Regions from separate parts of the Streptomyces sp. 351MFTsu5.1 genome, predicted to be linked through region 3. Evidence: riboswitches for the same ligand, from Rfam matches in the RefSeq annotation. Region 3 holds a riboswitch; each other region holds the start of a gene.

Region 1 (5,919 bases), on a different contig from region 3:
GGCGGCCCGGCGCGACCACCTGGACCGCTATCCGGTGCGGTCCATCACCCCGTACACGGTGCGCGACCACCACAGCCTGCTTCGACGGCTCGAACGGACCGGCCGGATGCAGCCGGTGATCGAGCGTCAGGAGTACGCGCTGGGGACGGTGTGCGCGGCGATTCCGATCACGTTGGGTAACGCTGCGGCAACGATGGCTCTCTCCCTGCCCGTTCATCAGGCCGACCGGTTGTGGGCCGCCACCCAGCAATTGCAAGAGGAAGTCGGGCGTCGGATGGGTTCGCTCGCGCTCTCTATCAGTATCTGAAAACTCACTCCTTGTGATCTGTTGTGTACGTTCAGCAAGATTCCATCAGTGTCAGAGGGATCATTCCCGGCCATACGAAGGCAGATGACGGGGTAGTCGATGCGCGAGTCCGTACAGGCAGAGGTCATGATGAGCTTTCTGGTGTCGGAGGAGCTCTCCTTCCGCATCCCGGTGGAGCTGCGCTACGAGACCGAGGATCCCTACGCTGTCCGGCTGACCTTCCATCTGCCGGGCGATGCCCCGGTCACCTGGGCTTTCGGGCGCGAGCTGCTGATCGACGGAGTGGGGCGACCCTGCGGGGAGGGCGACGTACGGGTCTCGCCCGCCGGCCCCGACACCCTGGGGGATCTGCTGATCAGGCTTCAGGTCGGTGGCGACCAGGCGTTGTTCCGTTCGTCGACGGCGCCGGTCATCGCCTTCCTCGACCGCACCGACAAGCTGGTGCCGTTGGGGCAGGAGGCCGCGATGGCCGACTTCGACGCGCATCTGGACGAGGCGCTGGACCGGATCCTGGCGGAGGAGCAGAGCGCGGGCTGACGCTGGACGGTCGTGAGCTGGGCGGAACGCTTCACCTTCGAGTGGGAGGGCGAAGGAACGCTTCTGCCGATGAGGGCGGGGCGGCGGCCGATGACTCCTTGAGCGGTGACCCCTTGTCGGAGCCCGCCGTGATCCTTTCGGTACGGCGGGAAGCCGCACGCCTGCCTGAGTGCGGGCCTGCCGGGTTGTCGCGGCCGCTCAGTGCCTCCGGCGGCGACCCTTCCCGCCACGGGCCGGAGTCGGACGGGCGTCGGCCGTCCCCGCGCTCACACTTGTCGCTGGTGCTGGTGCCGGTGCAGGGGGTGCCGTCGCGGACCCTCCTACCCCTGCTCCCGCTGCCTCCGCCCCCGGCCGGTCGGCCGAGACCACCAGGGCCGCGAGAGCCGTGGTGACCGGAACCGAGGCGACCAGCCCGATCGAGCCGACCAGGGTGCGCACGATCTCCTCCGCCACCAACTCGCTGTTGGCGACCGTGCCCACGCTTGACTGGGCGATCGAGAAGAGCAGCAGCAGCGGCAGTGCGGCACCCGCGTAGGCGAGCACGAGGGTGTTGACGACGGAGGCGATGTGATCGCGGCCGATACGGATACCGGCGCGGTACAGGCCTCGCCAGCCCATGGTCGGGTTGGCCTCGTGCAGTTCCCACACCGCCGACGTCTGGGTGACCGTCACGTCGTCGAGGACACCGAGCGAGCCGATGATGACACCGGCGAGAAGCAGACCGCTCATGTCGATCGACGGATACAGCCCGTGGATCAGACCGGTGTTGTCGTCCGTGTTGCCCGTCAGCGCAGCCCAGCCGATGAACTGCGAGCCGAGGACGCCGATCAGCAGCAGGGAGATCAGCGTGCCCAGTACCGCCACGGACGTCCGGGCCGACAGGCCGTGGCACATGTAGAGGGCGATCAGCATGATGGCGCTGGCCCCGACCACCGCCACGACCAGCGGGTTCGAGCCCTGGAGGATCGCGGGCAGCACGAAGAAGTTCAGCAGCAGGAAGCTGATGGCCAGGGCGACCAGCGCCATGACACCGCGCAACCGCCCCACGATCACGACGACCAGCGCGAAGATGCCGGCGAGCAGCCCCATCGGGAACCTGCGGTTGACGTCGGCGACCGAGTACTGAAGGTCCCTGGGCGCCGAGGGCTCGTACGCGACCACGACCTTCTCGCCCTCGTCCAGCTGCCGTGACTGGTCCGGCTGGACGATCTCCGTGAAGGTGCGGCCCTTGTCGTCGCCGGTGTCGACCCGGATCGTCGCCTTCTTGCAGCTGCCCTTCGCCTGCTGCTCGGCGGAGGAGCCCTCAGCGGTCGAGGTGTCCCCGGTCGGGGTCTGCCCTCCGGCGTTCACCGACTTGCAGCTGACACTCACGACCTTGGTGACCGTGGCCTGCTGGGTCTGCCGGTCGAAACCGACCCCGGTGCGTTCGTGCGCCGGGGCGCCACCGGGCCACAGCACCGCGAGTCCGACGACGACGGCCCCGGCGAAGGGGATCAGGATCGCCGCGATGACCTTCCGCAGATGCTTGGAGACGGGAGTCGCCGGACCGTGGCTGTGACTGTGGCCGTGCGAGTGACCACCACCGCCGCCGCCACCGCCGTTGCCTCCGTCTCCGCTGCCTCCATCGCCCCTGTCCCCGTGGCCGTGGCCGTGGTCGTGTCCAGGGGCGCCGGGATGGTGTCCGTGACCGTCATGGGGGGCGTGGGTGCTGCCGTGGCCGTTGCCCCCGAAGCCCTCGCTGTGACCGAGGCCGTCACCGAAGCCTTCGCCGTGACCGTGCCCGTCCTGGAACCCCTCGCCACGGTCGTGGCCGCCACCGAAACCTTCGCCGCGGCCGTTGGAGCCATACCCGGGGCGCTGCCCCTGCCCGTGACCGGCTCCCGACCCGTAGCCCTGCGGATAGCCCGGAGCACGCCCAGGACCCGCCTGCCCGGGACTCTGCCTTTGGTCAGGCCCGCCAAGCCCTTGGTCCCGCCCGCGAGGCCCCTGGCCAGGCCCGCCAAGCCCCTGGCCGGATCCCTGCCCACGCCCCTGTGGCCGCCCGTGCCCGAAAGCGTCCCAGCCTCCAGAATCCGGCGCGCCCGTACGACCGTTGCCGACCGCGGGGCCGCCTCCCGGACCGTCTCCGGGGCCGCCGCTTCCCGGTCCGTCTCCGGGGCCGTTTCCGGAGCCCGGTCGGCGCTGCGGCTCGGGAGGCGGGTACGGGGGCTGATGTGTCGTGGTCACCGCCCGATCATCGCAAGAACGAAAGGGGCCCCCTGTTCACCGCGCCCGAATTGACGCTAGCGTGGTGGCACCTTTGTACACGCGGGAGCTCGGAGCACCGGGCTGAGAGGGCGCTGACCTCCGTCCCAGCGATGTTTCACGTGGAACGTCCTCACGCGAGAGTGACGTTCCCCACGAAACGTCGGCAGACGGAAGCCGCTGCGTCGACCGCCGAACCTGTTACCGGGTAATGCCGGCGTAGGGAGTAGGTCTCATGACCATCAAGGACGCACGCACGCCTGCCTCCAACCAGGACGAACAGTCCATCGAGGGTGAAAGCCCAGCACAACCCCCCACGGAGGCCGGGAAGTCCATCGGCTGGCACAAGGCGTATGTCGAGGGCTCGCGCCCCGACCTGCGTGTGCCGGTCCGCCAGGTGCACCTCACCAACGGGCAGTCGGTCACGCTGTACGACACCTCGGGCCCGTACACCGATCCGCTCACCGAGACCGATGTCCGCCGGGGGCTCGACCCGCTCAGGGAGAACTGGATCGTCGCCCGCGGGGACACCGAGGAGTACGCGGGCCGTCCCGTTTGCCCCGAGGACGACGGGATCAAGCACACCTCCCCGCGCGGCGGCAACCTGCGCAACCTCGACGCGGTGTTCCCTGGCCGACCCCGCCTTCCTCGGCGTAGTCGTGACGGCAGTGCAGTCACCCAGCTCGCGTACGCCCGCCGGGGGGAGATCACTCCGGAGATGGAGTACGTGGCCATCCGGGAGAACGTGGAGCCCGAGGTGGTCCGTGAGGAGATCGCGGCGGGGCGTGCGGTGCTGCCCGCGAACGTCAACCACCCGGAGATCGAGCCGATGATCATCGGCAAGCGGTTCCTGGTGAAGGTCAACGCCAACATCGGCAACTCCGCGGTGACGTCCTCCATCGAGGAGGAGGTCGAGAAGATGACCTGGGCGACCCGTTGGGGCGCCGACACGGTCATGGACCTCTCCACCGGCCGCAATATCCACACCACCCGTGAGTGGGTGCTGCGCAACTCCCCCGTCCCGATCGGCACGGTGCCGCTCTACCAGGCGCTGGAGAAGGTCGACGGCCGGGCCGAGGAGCTGACCTGGGAGATCTACAAGGACACGGTCATCGAGCAGGCCGAGCAGGGCGTGGACTACATGACGGTCCACGCGGGCGTGCGGCTGCCGTACGTACCGCTGACGGCGAACCGCAAGACCGGGATCGTCTCGCGCGGCGGTTCGATCATGGCCGCCTGGTGCCTCGCGCACCACAAGGAGTCGTTCCTCTACGAGAACTTCGAGGAACTGTGCGAGATCCTCGCCGCCTATGACGTCACCTACTCGCTGGGCGACGGTCTGCGGCCCGGCTCGATCGCGGACGCCAACGACGAGGCGCAGTTCGCGGAGTTGAGGACGCTCGGGGAACTCAACACGATCGCCAAGCGATTCAACGTACAGACCATGATCGAGGGCCCGGGACATGTCCCGATGCACAAGATCAAGGAGAACATCGACCTTCAGCAGGAGATCTGCGAGGAGGCGCCGTTCTACACGCTCGGCCCGCTGACCACCGACGTCGCGCCGGCGTACGACCACATCACCTCCGGCATCGGCGCCGCGATGATCGCCTGGTGGGGCACGGCGATGCTCTGCTACGTCACGCCCAAGGAGCACCTGGGTCTGCCCAACCGGGACGACGTCAAGACCGGTGTCATCACCTACAAGATCGCCGCCCACGCGGCGGACCTCGCCAAGGGGCATCCCGGGGCGCAGGACTGGGACGACGCCCTGTCCGACGCCCGCTTCGAGTTCCGGTGGGAGGACCAGTTCAACCTCGCTCTGGACCCGGACACGGCCCGTGAGTTCCACGACGAGACCCTCCCGGCGGAGCCGGCCAAGACGGCCCACTTCTGCTCCATGTGCGGACCGAAGTTCTGCTCGATGAAGATCAGCCAGAGCATCAACGAACGGTTCGGCGGGGCGGCGGCCGAAGGAGCCTCACCCGAGGAGGTCGCCGAGGGAATGCTGCAGAAATCGAAGGAGTTCGCGGCGAGCGGGAACCGGGTGTACTTGCCGCTGGCGGATTAGTCCCGCTCCGGCAGGACGGCCCGCACCCGCGACTGTGCGGCGTCGCGGGCCGCCCTGCTCGTCCGGTTCAGTCGGGTCGTCCGGTCAGTCGCGCTCCGCGAGGAAGAGTCGTGCGAGCCGGGGCAGACGGCGATGCATCTCCTCCGGATCGTCGAAGTCGAAGTCCTCTCCCATGTCCGTGGGTTCGTTGTCCTGCCCGTCGGCCGGCCGGTACGTCGCCCAGGCCTCGTCGAAGGCGTCCGCGCTGCCTGCAAGGCGTTCGAAGGCGTCCCTGGCCGCGTAGTTCACGTCCTCGTGGAACAGGGCTTCGTCACCCCGTGCGTTCGCTGCCTCGACGACATCGGGGTGCTCCGCGAGGCTGTCGGGGTCCTGGGCGGTGCGCTCGTACCAGTCCCGCCCGGACGCGATCACTCCGGCTCGGAAGTCCATGAAGCTGTCGTCGGAGCAGCCGCCGCCGCCCAGACTCGATGGTGGCCGGAACCGGTGTCTGTTGATGGGGCCGCACTGTGCCGTCCCGGTCTGACAATCAGCGCAGGACAGTGTCAACGTGCGTAGTGAGGGTCGCCCCTGCTTCACCTCCTGCCCCGCCTCACCCCGCATCCGGCTTGCGCTCCCCTGTGAGCACGTCGTGGGAACGCAAGCCGAGGGGCTCTGCCGGGCGGTGTCAGTCCGGCTGGTGTTCCGGCCCCCCGAAGTCCGGGCTCGTGTAGTCCGGGCTGGTGAAGCTCGGGCGGGCGCCGGAGGCTCCGTCGTCGGGGCT
Region 2 (5,919 bases), on a different contig from region 3:
GGGACGTCGACCGGGGCGCCCTTGCTGACGGTGAGGGCGATCGCCGAGCCGGTGCGCAGGGTGGTGCCGCCCGACGGGTCGATGCTGATCACGAAGCCCCTGGGGACGTCGTCGCTGAACTCCCGGGTGACCATGCCGGGCTGGAGCCCCTCGGCCTTCAGCCGGGTGCGCGCCGTGCCCAGTGCGTCGCCGTCCACGTCGGGCACCTTGACCGTCTGCGGGCCCCTGGAGACGGTGATCGCCACGGAGTCGTTGTTCCGTATGCGGCTGCCCACCCCCGGGTCCGTGCTGATCACGGTCCCGCGCTTGACGGTGTCGCTGTAGGCGTAGGTGACCTTGCCGGTCTCCAGCCCCACCTCGTCGAGGCGGTCACGCGCCTGTGCCTCGGTCTTCGCCAGCAGGGCCGGGACCCGGGTGAACTGGCCGGAGTTGATGTACCAGACGCCCGCACCGAGGCCGAGCGCCAGCAGGACCGCGGCGACGATCAGGAGGGGGCCGCGCCGGGAACCGCCGCGGGAGGCACGGCTGCGCCGGGGCGGGGGCGGTGGGGTCTCCAGGACGCTGGTGCGGTGGTGGACCGGCTCGTCCTCGTTGACCGGGAGCAGCCGGGGCACGGTCAGGGACCGCGGGATCACGCTCGTACGGTTCTCGGCGCCCGTGTACCCCGACGGGAGCGCCTGCGGCGGCACCATGTCCAGCTGGTCGTCGCTCAGCCTGCCGTGCGCGGCACGGGCCTGCGCGAGCAGCGCCACCGCGTCGTACGGGCGCAGCTCCGGGGCGCGGGCGGTGGCCGAGGCGACCAGCTCGTCCAGTTCGTACGGCAGCCCCGGGACCACGGCCGAGGGCGGCGGGACGTCCTCGTGGAGGTGCTTGTAGAGCACTATCGCGGGGGATTCGCCCTCGTGCGGCTGGCTGCCGGTCAGCATCTCGTACAGCATGACGCCGCAGGCGTACACGTCGACGCGGGCGTCGGCGGTGTTGGGCTGGTCGATCTGTTCCGGTGACAGGTAGGAGACGGTGCCGAGGACCGCTCCGGAGCTGTTGGTCACGTTGTTCACCGACCGCACGAGCCCGAAGTCGGCGACCTTGACCCGGCCGTCGTCCCCTATGAGGACGTTCTCCGGCTTCATGTCCCGGTGCACGAACCCGGCGCGGTGCGCGGCGCCGAGTGCGGCCAGGACCGGCTCCAGGATGTCCAGGGCGGCGCGCGGTTGCAGCGCGCCGCGCTCACGCAGCACGTCACGCAGGGTGCAGCCGGCCACGTACTCCATGGCGAGATAGACGTACGACCCGTCGGTGCCCTGGTCGAAGACCTGCACCACATTGGGGTGGGCCAGTCGGGCGACGGACTTGGCCTCCCGGATGAACCGCTCGACGAAAATCCCGTCCGCCGCGAGCGCGGGGTGCATCACCTTGAGCGCGAGCACGCGGTCCAGACGGGTGTCCAGGGCCCGGTAGACCGTGGCCATCCCGCCGACCGCGATCCGCGCGTCCACGCGGTAGCGGCCGTCGAGCACCTGCCCGACCAGCGGGTCCTGAAGGGTCGTATCCACGCAGGCGAGTCTACGAGCCACGGCTGACAGCCGATCGGGTTCGGCCGGAACAGGGGCGGTACTGGAGCCGAGCTGTGACGGAGGTCGCACCTGCCCGAGTCCGCGGTCGAACGTGTGTTCAGAGTCCGGACGGACCGCATCCGGTTCAGAAGGCCGGCCGCTCCGGATCCAGTGCGGCCAGGCCCTCCGCCGGCGACGACGCCTCCGCGAAGTGCCGGCGGGGGATCCGCCCCGCCCGGTACGCCAGCCGGCCCGCCTCCACGCCGTGCCGCATCGCCCGGGCCATCAGTTCCGGCTCCTGCGCCCGCGTCACCGCCGAGGCGAGCATCACCCCCGCGCACCCCAGCTCCATCGCCAGGGCCGCGTCGGACGCCGTACCCGCCCCCGCGTCCAGGATCACCGGCACCCGCGCGTGCTCGACGATCAGCCGGAAGTTGTGCGGGTTGCGGATGCCGAGCCCGGAGCCGATCGGGGAGCCGAGCGGCATGATCGCCGCGCAGCCCACGTCCTCGAGACGGCGGGCCAGCACCGGGTCGTCGTTCGTGTACGGCAGCACCGTGAAGCCGTCGTCGACCAGGGTCTCGGCCGCGTCCAGCAGCTCCACGCCGTCCGGGAGCAGGGTCCGCTCGTCGGCGATGACCTCCAGCTTGATCAGGTCGGTGCCGAGCGCCTCGCGCGCGAGACGGGCCGTGAGAACCGCCTCGCCGGCCGTGAAGCAGCCCGCCGTGTTGGGCAGCACCCGGATGCCGAGCCGCTCCAGGACGGACAGCACCGAGCCGTGCACCGACGGGTTCACCCGCCGCATCGCGACCGTCGTGAGCTCGGTCCCGGAGGCGACCAGCGCCCGCTCCAGGACGTCCAGGCTGGGCGCCCCGCCCGTGCCCATGATCAGCCGGGACGAGAACGACGTACCGCCGATGACAAAGGGATCGTCGGCCATGGGTCAGCCTCCTTGGACGGCGGTGAGGACTTCCACGCGGTCCCCCTCGGCGAGGGTCGTCGAGGGCCACTGCGTGCGCGGTACGACGGTCTCGTTGAGCGCGGCGGCGACCCCGGAGGGCGCCGAGGTCAGGGCCCGTACGACGGCGTCCAGAGCCGTACCGGGAGCGAACCGGCGCGGCTCCCCGTTGACGGAGATGTTCATGCCGGCTGCTCCACCCGCTGACGGAACCGGCCCGGCGTGAACGGACGGGCCACCTCCGGGAGTTCACCGGTCGCAAGGACATGGGCCATCGCGTCCCCGGTGACCGGGGTCAGCAGCACGCCGTTGCGGTAGTGCCCGGTGGCGAGCAGCAGGCCGGGCAGGTCCGTCGGGCCGAGCAGGGGAGCGTTGTCGGGGGAGCCCGGGCGCAGTCCCGCGCGGGTCTCCGTCAGGGGCAGCTCGGTGATGCCGGGGACCAGTTCGTGCGCGTCCCGCAGCAGTTCGTACACCCCGCCCGCGGTCACCGTGGTGTCCCAGCCCAGCTCCTCGCTGGTCGCGCCGATCACCAGCTCGCCGTTCTCGCGCGGCACGAGGTAGACCTGGCTGCCGCGCACGACGGCCCGCACGGTACGGCTCAGGAAGGGCGCGTACCGGGGCGGCACGGTCAGGCGCAGCACCTGGCCCTTCACGGGCCGCACAGGGGGCAGGAGGGCCTCGGGGACTCCTTCCAGGCGGCCGCTCAGGCTCCCGGCGGCGAGCACGACCTGGCCCGCGTCCAGTTCGTCGCCGTCCGTCGTGGTGATCCCGGCGGCCCGGTCCCGGACGACCCGCAGGCGCTCCGCCCACGCGCGGTGGAAGACCACGCCCGCCCGCTCGCACGCGGCCAGCAACGCGCGCGTGAGGCGGCGCGGATCGATCTGGTGGTCACCGTCCACCCGCAGCCCGCCCCGCACCCCCGGCGCGAGCATCGGCTCCAGGCGGCGGCACTCGCGCCCCGACAGCCACTCCGACTCCAGGCCCGACTGCCGCTGGAGCGCGTGCAGTTCGCGCAGATGGGCGCGGTCGTCGGCGTCCAGCGCCACGGCCAGCGTGCCGCACCTGCGGTAGCCGAGGTCGTGGCCGGTCAGCTCGGTGAGCTCGGCCGCGAAGTCGGGGTAGCGGTGGGCCGAGGCGAGGTTCAGGCCGAGCAGGGTCTGCTCGCCGTAGTGCAGTTCGGTGACCGCGGCCAGCATCCCGGCGGCCACCTGGGCGGCCCCGCCGCCCGGTTCCGGGTCCGCCACGGCCGTGCGGAGACCGCGTTGCGCGGCCCGCCAGGCCGTGACCAGGCCGATGATGCCGCCCCCGACGACGAGGACGTCTGACGTACGTGAGGACATGGGCGTCCAGCCCCTCCCTTCGCCGGCATGACCCGGATCAGGTTCGTACGGTCGGAGGCCGGCCAGCCTCCCTCTCAGCCCGGTGCGTCCGGGCTCCCGCGAGTGCTCTACGTTGGCCACCCTAGCCCGACCCCGCACGTCTCAGTAAGGGAGCCTCTCTCCGTGGCACGCTCGCTCGACAACCTCGTCCTCGCCCCGGTCGCCGACCAGGCCCCAGGTCAGGTGGGCACCGGCACCCGGTTCACCTACCACGAGGAGGACGGGCGGATCTGGGCCGAGTACGCGGGCGGTGACGTGGTACGCGGGCATCTGGTCGGCACGCGCGCGGGGGACCGCCTCGACTTCCGCTACGTCCAGCTCAGGCATGACGGGTCGACGTCCTCCGGCCACTGCCTCTCCACGGTCGTCGACCTGCCCGACGGCCGGGTGCGGCTGGAGGAGACTTGGCAGTGGGAGTCGCAGCCCGGCAGCGGGACCAGCATTGTGGAGCAGGTCACTCGGCACGACTCCTGACTGACTGAATGTCAGGTGGCTAGGGTGATCAAATGACCGAGCAGACACAGGCGCAGCAGCGGGTGGTCGTGGTCGGGGCGGGCATGGCCGGGGTGCAGACCGCGGTCGCCCTGCGCGAACGGGGCTTCCAGGGCACCGTCACGGTGATCGGCGCGGAACCCCATCAGCCGTACGACCGGCCGCCGCTCTCCAAGGCCGTCCTGCTGGGCAAGGCCGAGGGCTCCGCCTTCGACGTGGACTTCGAGGCCCTCGGCATCGAACTGCTGCTCGGCCGCGAGGCGCTGGGCGTGCGCCCGGACGCGCACGAGCTGGACACCGAGGCCGGGCCCGTGCCGTACGACGTCCTGGTCCTCGCCACCGGCGCCGAGCCGATCCGGCTGCCCGGCACCGAGGGCGTGCCCGGCGTACATCTGCTGCGCACCCTGGACGACGCCGAACGGCTGCGCCCCGTGCTCGCCCGGCAGCACGACATCGTGGTCGTCGGCGCGGGCTGGATCGGCGCCGAGTTCGCCACCGCCGCGCGCGAGGCGGGCTGCGCGGTGACGGTCGTGGAAGCCGCCGACCGGCCGCTCGCCGGCGCGCTGCCCGCGGAGGTGGCCGCCCCGATGACGTCCTGGTACGCCGACGCGGGGGCCGAACTGCGCACCCACGCGCGCGTGGTGTCCGTCGAGCCCGGCGAGGTCGTCCTGGACGACGGCACCCGGGTGCCCGCGGGGGCCGTCGTGGTCGGTATCGGGGCCCGGCCCGCCACGGCCTGGCTCGCCGGTTCGGGCATCGAACTCGGCGCGCACGGCGAGGTCGTCGCCGACGAACGGCTGCACACCTCCGCGCCGGACGTCTACGCGGTCGGCGACTGCGCCTCCTTCCCCTCGGGGCGCTACGGCGAACGGCTGATGGTCCACCACTGGGACAACGCCCTCCAGGGACCCCGCACGGTCGCCGCGGCCGTCCTGGGCGAGACCTCCGCGGTCTACGACCCGGTCCCGTACTTCTGGTCCGAGCAGTTCGGCCGCTTCGTCCAGTACGCCGGCCACCACATGTCCGCCGACACGACCCTGTGGCGCGGTGAGCCGTCCGGCCCCGCCTGGTCCGTGTGCTGGCTCAGGGACAACCGCCTGGTCGCCCTCCTGGCGGTCGGCCGCCCCCGCGACCTGGCGCAGGGCCGCCGCCTGATCGACGCGGGCACCGAGATGGACCCGGACCTGCTGACGGACCCGGCGAGGCCGCTGAAGGCGGCGGCGAAGGGGTAGGGCGCGGAGGCGGACGGCCTGGGGCGGCCCGCCGGGCTTGATCCGCGGGTGGCCCTGAGGGTGGCCCTGAACTCGGGGGGCCGCGTGGTGGCGGGTGTCGAACCTTCCCGCCTGCGCCGGGCCCGCTCCCGGTCTCCGCTGCCGGCCCGCTCCCGGGGTCTCCGCGTGGGCCAGGCGCTCGGGATCGCGTACCGGCCCGGCCCCCGGCGTCCCCGTGTCGGCACGGCGTCCGGATGGTGTCGTCGACGCCAGGAAACCCGCCCCCGTTCCCCCGCCGGAGGCGCCCCGGCTTCCGACTGTCAGTG
Region 3 (5,919 bases):
TGGCGGCACCGGGACCTTGCCCCACACCGTGTCCGCGGCCTCGCCGGTGACGGTCCCCTCCACCACGTTCTCGAAGCCGAGGAAACGGGCCACGAACTCGTCCACCGGCCGCTGCCACACCTCCAGCGGCGTACCGGACTGGGCGATCCGTCCGTCCCGCATCACCACGACCCGGTCGGCGAGCGCGAAGGCCTCGCTCTGGTCGTGGGTGACCGCGAGCACCGTGGTGCCCAACCGCCCGAACAGCTCCCGCAGTTCGACGACGAGCCGCTCCCGCAGCGAACGGTCCAGCTGCCCGAGCGGCTCGTCGAGCATCAGCAGCCGGGGCCGGGGAGCCAGCGCCCGGGCCAGCGCGACCCGCTGCTGCTCACCGCCGGAGAGCGAGGCGACGGCCCGGCGGGCGGCGCCCGGCAGCCCGACGAGGTCGAGCAACTCCCGCACCCGCTCAGCCTGCTGCGCCTTGGGGACGTCACGCATCCGGAGTCCGAAGGCCACGTTGGCGCCCACGTCCCGCTGCGGGAACAGCTGGTGGTCCTGGAACATCAGGCCCACCCCGCGCCGGTGCGCGGGCACCCCGGACTGGTCCCGCCCGTCGAGCGACACCCGCCCTCCGTCGAGCGGTTGCAGGCCGGCCACCGCCCGCAGCAGCGTCGACTTGCCGCTGCCGCTCGGTCCCAGCACGCACACGACCTCGTGCTCGGCGACATCGAGCCCGACCCCGTCGAGCACGGCCCGCCCGCCGAACCGTACCGTCGCCTCCGCTAGGCTCAGCAGCATCAGAACTCCCCGGTCCGGTCGGTCCGCAGCCGTTCGAGGACCAGCAGCGCCACCGCGCACACGATCATCAGGATGGTCGAGAGGGCCATCGCCTGGCCGTAGTTGAGGTCACCGGCACGGCCCAGCAGCCGGGCCACGGCGACCGGCAGGGTCGGGTTGTCGGGCCGTGCGATGAAGACGGTCGCCCCGAACTCGCCCAGCGACACGGCGAACGCGAACCCCGCCGCGATCAGCAGCGCCCGCCGCACCATGGGCAGGTCGACCTCCCGCCACACCCGCCAGGGCGCGGCCCCGAGCACGGCCGCGGCCTCCCGCAGCCGGTGGTCCACCGCCCGCAGCACGGGCAGCATGGTCCGTACGACGAACGGCACCCCGACCAGCGCCTGCGCGAGCGGCACCAGGATCCAGGACTGTCGGAGGTCCAGCGGCGGCTCGTCGAGGGAGATCAGGAACCCGAAGCCGACGGTCACCGCGGACACCCCGAGCGGCAGCATCAGCAGCGCGTCGAAGCCCCGTACCCATCGCCCCGCGTCCCGTCGCGTCAGCGCGGCCGCCGCGAGCCCTCCGACCACCACCGCGATGACGGTCGCGGCGAGGGCGTACTCCAGCGAGTTCCCGATCGCCTCGATCGGCGCGACGAGGAAGACCCCGCCGTCGCTGTGGGTGAGCGCCCGGTAGTAGCCGAAGTCGGGGGCGCCGAGGGAGCGTTGCACCAGCACGGCGAGCGGCAGCACCAGGAGGACGGCGACGACCGCGAGGACCCCGGCCAGCAGCGCCCACTCCCCCGCGCCGCGCGGCCGCCGGGCGGTGACGGACGCGTCCACGAGCCGGAGCGCGCTCTCCCTGCGCCGTACGGTCCACGCGTGCAGGGCGAGGACCGCGCCCACGGCCACGAACTGGATGATCGTCAGCACGGCGGCCGTGGAGAGGTCGAAGATCTCGGAGGTCTGGCGGTAGATCTCCACCTCGAGGGTGGAGAACGTGGGGCCGCCGAGGATCTGGACCACACCGAAGGAGGTGAAGGTGAACAGGAAGACCATCAGCGCGGCGGCGGCCACGGCGGGCCCGAGCGCGGGGAGGGTGACCTTGCGCCAGGCGGTGAGCGGGGACGCGCCCAGCATCCGCGCGGCCTCCTCCTGCCGGGGGTCCAGCTGCGCCCACAGTCCGCCGACGGTCCGTACGACGACCGCGTAGTTGAAGAAGACGTGCGCGAGCAGGATCGCCCACACGGTGGTGTCCAGCCGTACGCCCCACCACTCGTCCAGCAACCCGCCCCGGCCGACCAGGGCCAGGAAGGCCGTACCGACCACGACGGTCGGCAGCACGAAGGGCACGGTGACCACGGCCCGCAGGATCTGCTTGCCGGGGAAGTCGAAGCGCGCGAAGACGTACGCGCCGGGGAGCGCGACCAGCAGCGTGAGCGCGGTGGAGACGAGCGCCTGCCAGGTGGTGAACCACAGGACGTGCCGGATGTCCGGCTGACCGAGAACGTCGGTGATCCGGCCGAACTGCCAGCTCCCGTCCGTGTCGAGGCCACGCCTGACGATCGCGGCGACGGGCAAGGCGAAGAAGACGGCGAAGAACGCGACGGGCACGGCCATCAGGCCGAGCCGTGCCGCCGCGCCCCTCCGGCTCACCTGAGGACGAGCGAGGTCCACGACTTGACCCAGTCGTCACGGTGTTCGGCGATCCTGGCCGGGTCCATGGTCTCGGGATCCTTGGCCTGCGGACCGTACTTCGTGAACTCGGCCGGCACCTGGGCGCCCTGCACGACCGGGTAGACGAACATGTTGAGCGGCATGTCCTGCTGGAACTCCTTGGTGAGCAGGAAGTCCAGGAACGCCTTGCCACCCTTGGTGTTCTTGGCGTTGCTGAGCAGCCCCGCGTACTCGATCTGCCGGAAGCAGGTGCCGTCGGCGACTCCGGTGGGCGCGGTGGCCGGCTTCGGGTCGGCGTAGATCACCTCGGCGGGCGGCGAGGAGGCGTAGGAGACGACGAGCGGCCGGTCGGCCTTGGCCTTCTTGCCGCCGGCCGACCCGGAGAACTCCTCGTTGTAGGCCTGCTCCCAGCCGTCGACGACCTTGACGCCGTTGGCCTTGAGCTTCTTCCAGTAGCCCTGCCAGCCCTCGTCCCCGTACTTCGCGGCGGACCCGAGGAGGAAGCCGAGGCCCGGGGAGGAGGTGGAGGCGTTCTCGGTGACGAGGAGGTTCTTGTAGGCGGGCTTGACCAGGTCGTCGTACGACGTCGGCGGCTGGAGCTTGTGCTCGCTGAACCACGCCTTGTCGTAGTTGACGCAGATGTCGCCGGTGTCGATGGGCGTGACCTTGTCCCCGTCGACGCGGTACCCCGCCTTGATGGTGCCGGCGCCCTTCGCCTCGTACGGCTGGAAGAGGCCGTTGTCGAGCGCCCGGGAGAGCAGGGTGTTGTCGACGCCGAAGAAGACGTCTCCCTGCGGGTTGTCCTTGGTGAGGATGGCCTTGTTGACGGCCTGCCCGGCGTCGCCGTCCTCCAGGACCTTCACCTTGTAGCCGGACTTCTTCTCGAAGTCGGCGAGGACGCCCTTGGAGACGGCCCAGGAGTCGTGGCTGACGAGGGTGACGGTCTTGGAGCCGGTGCTGCCGGAGCCGGAGGAGGAGTCGGAGGAGGACGAGGACCCGCACGCGGACAGCGTGACGAGACCGAGGCCCACGACGGCAGCGAAAAGCTTCTTGTTGTTCACGGTGATGACCGAACTTCCTACCCAGAATGACCTGGGCGAGGTTCAGAGGGTCTGCGGCCCGGTTGCCGCACTCTCAGCGCTGTTGCGCTCCCCTGTCGGATATGAAGGTGTACGTACAGTCGCCAGACTACCGCTCGGTGGCCGCGAGCTGGCCACAGGCCCCGTCGATCTCCTGGCCGCGGGTGTCCCGGACGGTCACCGGCACGCCGTGCGCGGCGATCGCCTCGACGAAGGCCTTCTCGTCCTCGGGCCGCGAGGCGGTCCACTTGGAGCCCGGGGTCGGGTTCAGCGGAATCAGGTTCACGTGCACGGGCTTGCCCCGGAGCAGCCGGCCGAGCCGGTCACCGCGCCAGGCCTGGTCGTTGATGTCCCGGATCAGCGCGTACTCGATGGAGAGCCGCCGCCCGCTCTTCTCGACGTACTCGAACCCGGCGTCGAGGACCTCGCGCACCTTCCACCGCGTGTTCACGGGGACGAGGGTGTCGCGCAGCTCGTCGTCAGGAGCGTGCAGGGAGATCGCGAGCCGGCACTTGAACCCTTCGTCGGCGAACCGGTGAATGGCGGGCACGAGCCCCACGGTGGACACGGTGATACCGCGCTGCGAGAGCCCGAGCCCGTCGGGGGCGGGGTCGGTGAGCGCGCGGATGGACTGCGTCACGCGCTTGTAGTTGGCGAGCGGCTCGCCCATGCCCATGAAGACGATGTTGGAGAGCCGCGCGGGCCCGCCCGGCACTTCCCCGTCCCGGAGCGCCCGCATGCCGTCGACGATCTGGTGCACGATCTCGGCGGTGGACAGGTTCCGGTCAAGACCGGCCTGCCCGGTGGCGCAGAACGGGCAGTTCATCCCGCAGCCGGCCTGCGAGCTGATGCACATGGTCACCCGGTCCGGGTACCGCATCAGCACGGACTCCACGAGCGTCCCGTCGAACAGCCGCCACAGCGTCTTGCGCGTGGTCCCCTGGTCGGTCGACAGATGCCGTACGACGGTCATCAGCTCGGGAAGCAGCGCCTCCCGGAGCTTCTCGCGCGAGCCGGCGGGGATGTCGGTCCACTCCGCGGGGTCGTGCGCGTACCGCGCGAAGTAGTGCTGCGAGAGCTGCTTGGCCCGAAAAGGCTTCTCCCCGATCCCGGCCACCACCTCCTTGCGCTCGACAGGAGTGAGGTCAGCGAGATGCCGCGGCGGCTTCTTGGCTCCGCGGGGGGCGACGAAAGTGAGTTCTCCGGGTGCAGGCATAACCCTTCCAGTGTGGCAGATCATCGCCGGGGGCCCAGGCCGGAGCGGGGTGGGGGTGGTCACCTGCGGGGGCCGACTGTTGGCGTCGGTCGGCTTCGGACGGCCCAGGGACGGCTCAGGGCGCTTGCTCTACGAGTGGAACAATTGCTCCGGGGGTGCGAATGGACACGCTATTCCGGAAAGGTGTTCAACCCATCGACAGCGATCGCTGAAGCAGCAGCGTGAACAAAAGCCAAGTACTCCGTGTGAAATTTCTGGCTCAACTCATTCAGCGAAGCTATTGCCTCCGGGGTACCACCGCCGTCGCGTCGGAACTGGACGAGGCACTCATGGACTTTAGCTTTGAATTCCAAGAACGCTACCCGGCAGTCCGCAGCTGCCTGCGTTACCTTTGGCGGTCCTTCGACAGCAACCTGTGCATAGCGATGGCCGTGAGAGTGGTCGTCCAAACGCGTGGAATCGTAGGCTTCCCGAGCAGCCCTCATCCTGTCTTCGAAGGCCGTGGGATATCTGTTTCCAGCAACGACCTGGAGGCTACTAGTGGCCGTGACTAGTTTGTTGTAATCCTTGATCACTTCCTCCGCGAGTGCGAGGTAGGCGACTTTCCTTGGCTCTCTGAGAATTCGCGCGTGTTCGGCCTGAAGCTGAGAGCGCGCTTGTGAGCGGGCCAGAAGTGCAGCCCCGATGCCTGCACCTCCAGTGCCTATAGCCCCTACGGCAGCACCCAGTACAGCTGCGAGCCCTGCATCCATTTCTGACATCCCATCTGACCCGCCATAAGGCTTGCCGGCGCCGGCCGTTCATCGGTTCCCTTCCTACGTTCGGGACCCATACCCACGACGGCGCCATCACATCTCGACCGGCCCACCACCACTGTCCCCAGCTCGCATCCCGTCTGTGTACGAACGACCTGGACGTTCAGAAGATCCACACGCCGAAGGCGGCGACCGCCAGGCCGGCGATCACGAAGCAGCCGCCGGTGAGGGTGACCGGCAGGATCTGGCCGCGTCGGCGGGAGGGATCCAGGCTCCGGTAGGTGCTGATCGCCGCGTACCCGCCGATCAGGGCGGCGGCCGTACCGGCCAGCAACAGCAGGTACCCGAAGAAGTCGGCCCACGTGAGGGGATGGTGCTGGCTGGGAGTGAACACGGCCGCGAGGAGGATCATCGACCCTCCCCTCGCTGTCCCG

What was found. Region 3 has a riboswitch for thiamine pyrophosphate ahead of H295_RS0128580 (thiamine ABC transporter substrate-binding protein). Riboswitches for the same ligand answer to the same signal wherever they lie in the genome.
Region 1: it holds a riboswitch for thiamine pyrophosphate, as region 3 does, so the genes downstream of both, thiC (phosphomethylpyrimidine synthase ThiC) here and H295_RS0128580 (thiamine ABC transporter substrate-binding protein) in region 3, are expected to answer to the same signal.
Region 2: it holds a riboswitch for thiamine pyrophosphate, as region 3 does, so the genes downstream of both, thiO (glycine oxidase ThiO) here and H295_RS0128580 (thiamine ABC transporter substrate-binding protein) in region 3, are expected to answer to the same signal.

Annotation. Positions count from the first base shown of each region.
Region 1 is NZ_KB911776.1:197,386-203,304, reverse strand. It holds gene H295_RS0104340 (IclR family transcriptional regulator) at 1-307, shown strand, start outside; gene H295_RS0104335 (SsgA family sporulation/cell division regulator) at 407-844, shown strand; gene H295_RS42765 (YibE/F family protein) at 1,043-2,302, opposite strand; TPP riboswitch at 3,142-3,331, shown strand; gene thiC (phosphomethylpyrimidine synthase ThiC) at 3,324-5,159, shown strand; gene H295_RS42755 (DUF4240 domain-containing protein) at 5,244-5,588, opposite strand; gene H295_RS0104315 (membrane protein) at 5,824-5,919, opposite strand, start outside.
Region 2 is NZ_KB911783.1:144,876-150,794, forward strand. It holds gene pknB (Stk1 family PASTA domain-containing Ser/Thr kinase) at 1-1,553, opposite strand, end outside; gene H295_RS0121555 (thiazole synthase) at 1,699-2,493, opposite strand; gene thiS (sulfur carrier protein ThiS) at 2,497-2,697, opposite strand; gene thiO (glycine oxidase ThiO) at 2,694-3,851, opposite strand; TPP riboswitch at 3,849-3,961, opposite strand; gene H295_RS0121570 (hypothetical protein) at 4,014-4,364, shown strand; gene H295_RS0121575 (NAD(P)/FAD-dependent oxidoreductase) at 4,397-5,614, shown strand.
Region 3 is NZ_KB911788.1:122,793-128,711, reverse strand. It holds gene H295_RS0128590 (ABC transporter ATP-binding protein) at 1-777, opposite strand, end outside; gene H295_RS0128585 (ABC transporter permease) at 777-2,378, opposite strand; gene H295_RS0128580 (thiamine ABC transporter substrate-binding protein) at 2,411-3,496, opposite strand; TPP riboswitch at 3,493-3,600, opposite strand; gene rlmN (23S rRNA (adenine(2503)-C(2))-methyltransferase RlmN) at 3,624-4,730, opposite strand; gene H295_RS47260 (hypothetical protein) at 4,901-5,482, opposite strand; gene H295_RS0128570 (hypothetical protein) at 5,649-5,897, opposite strand.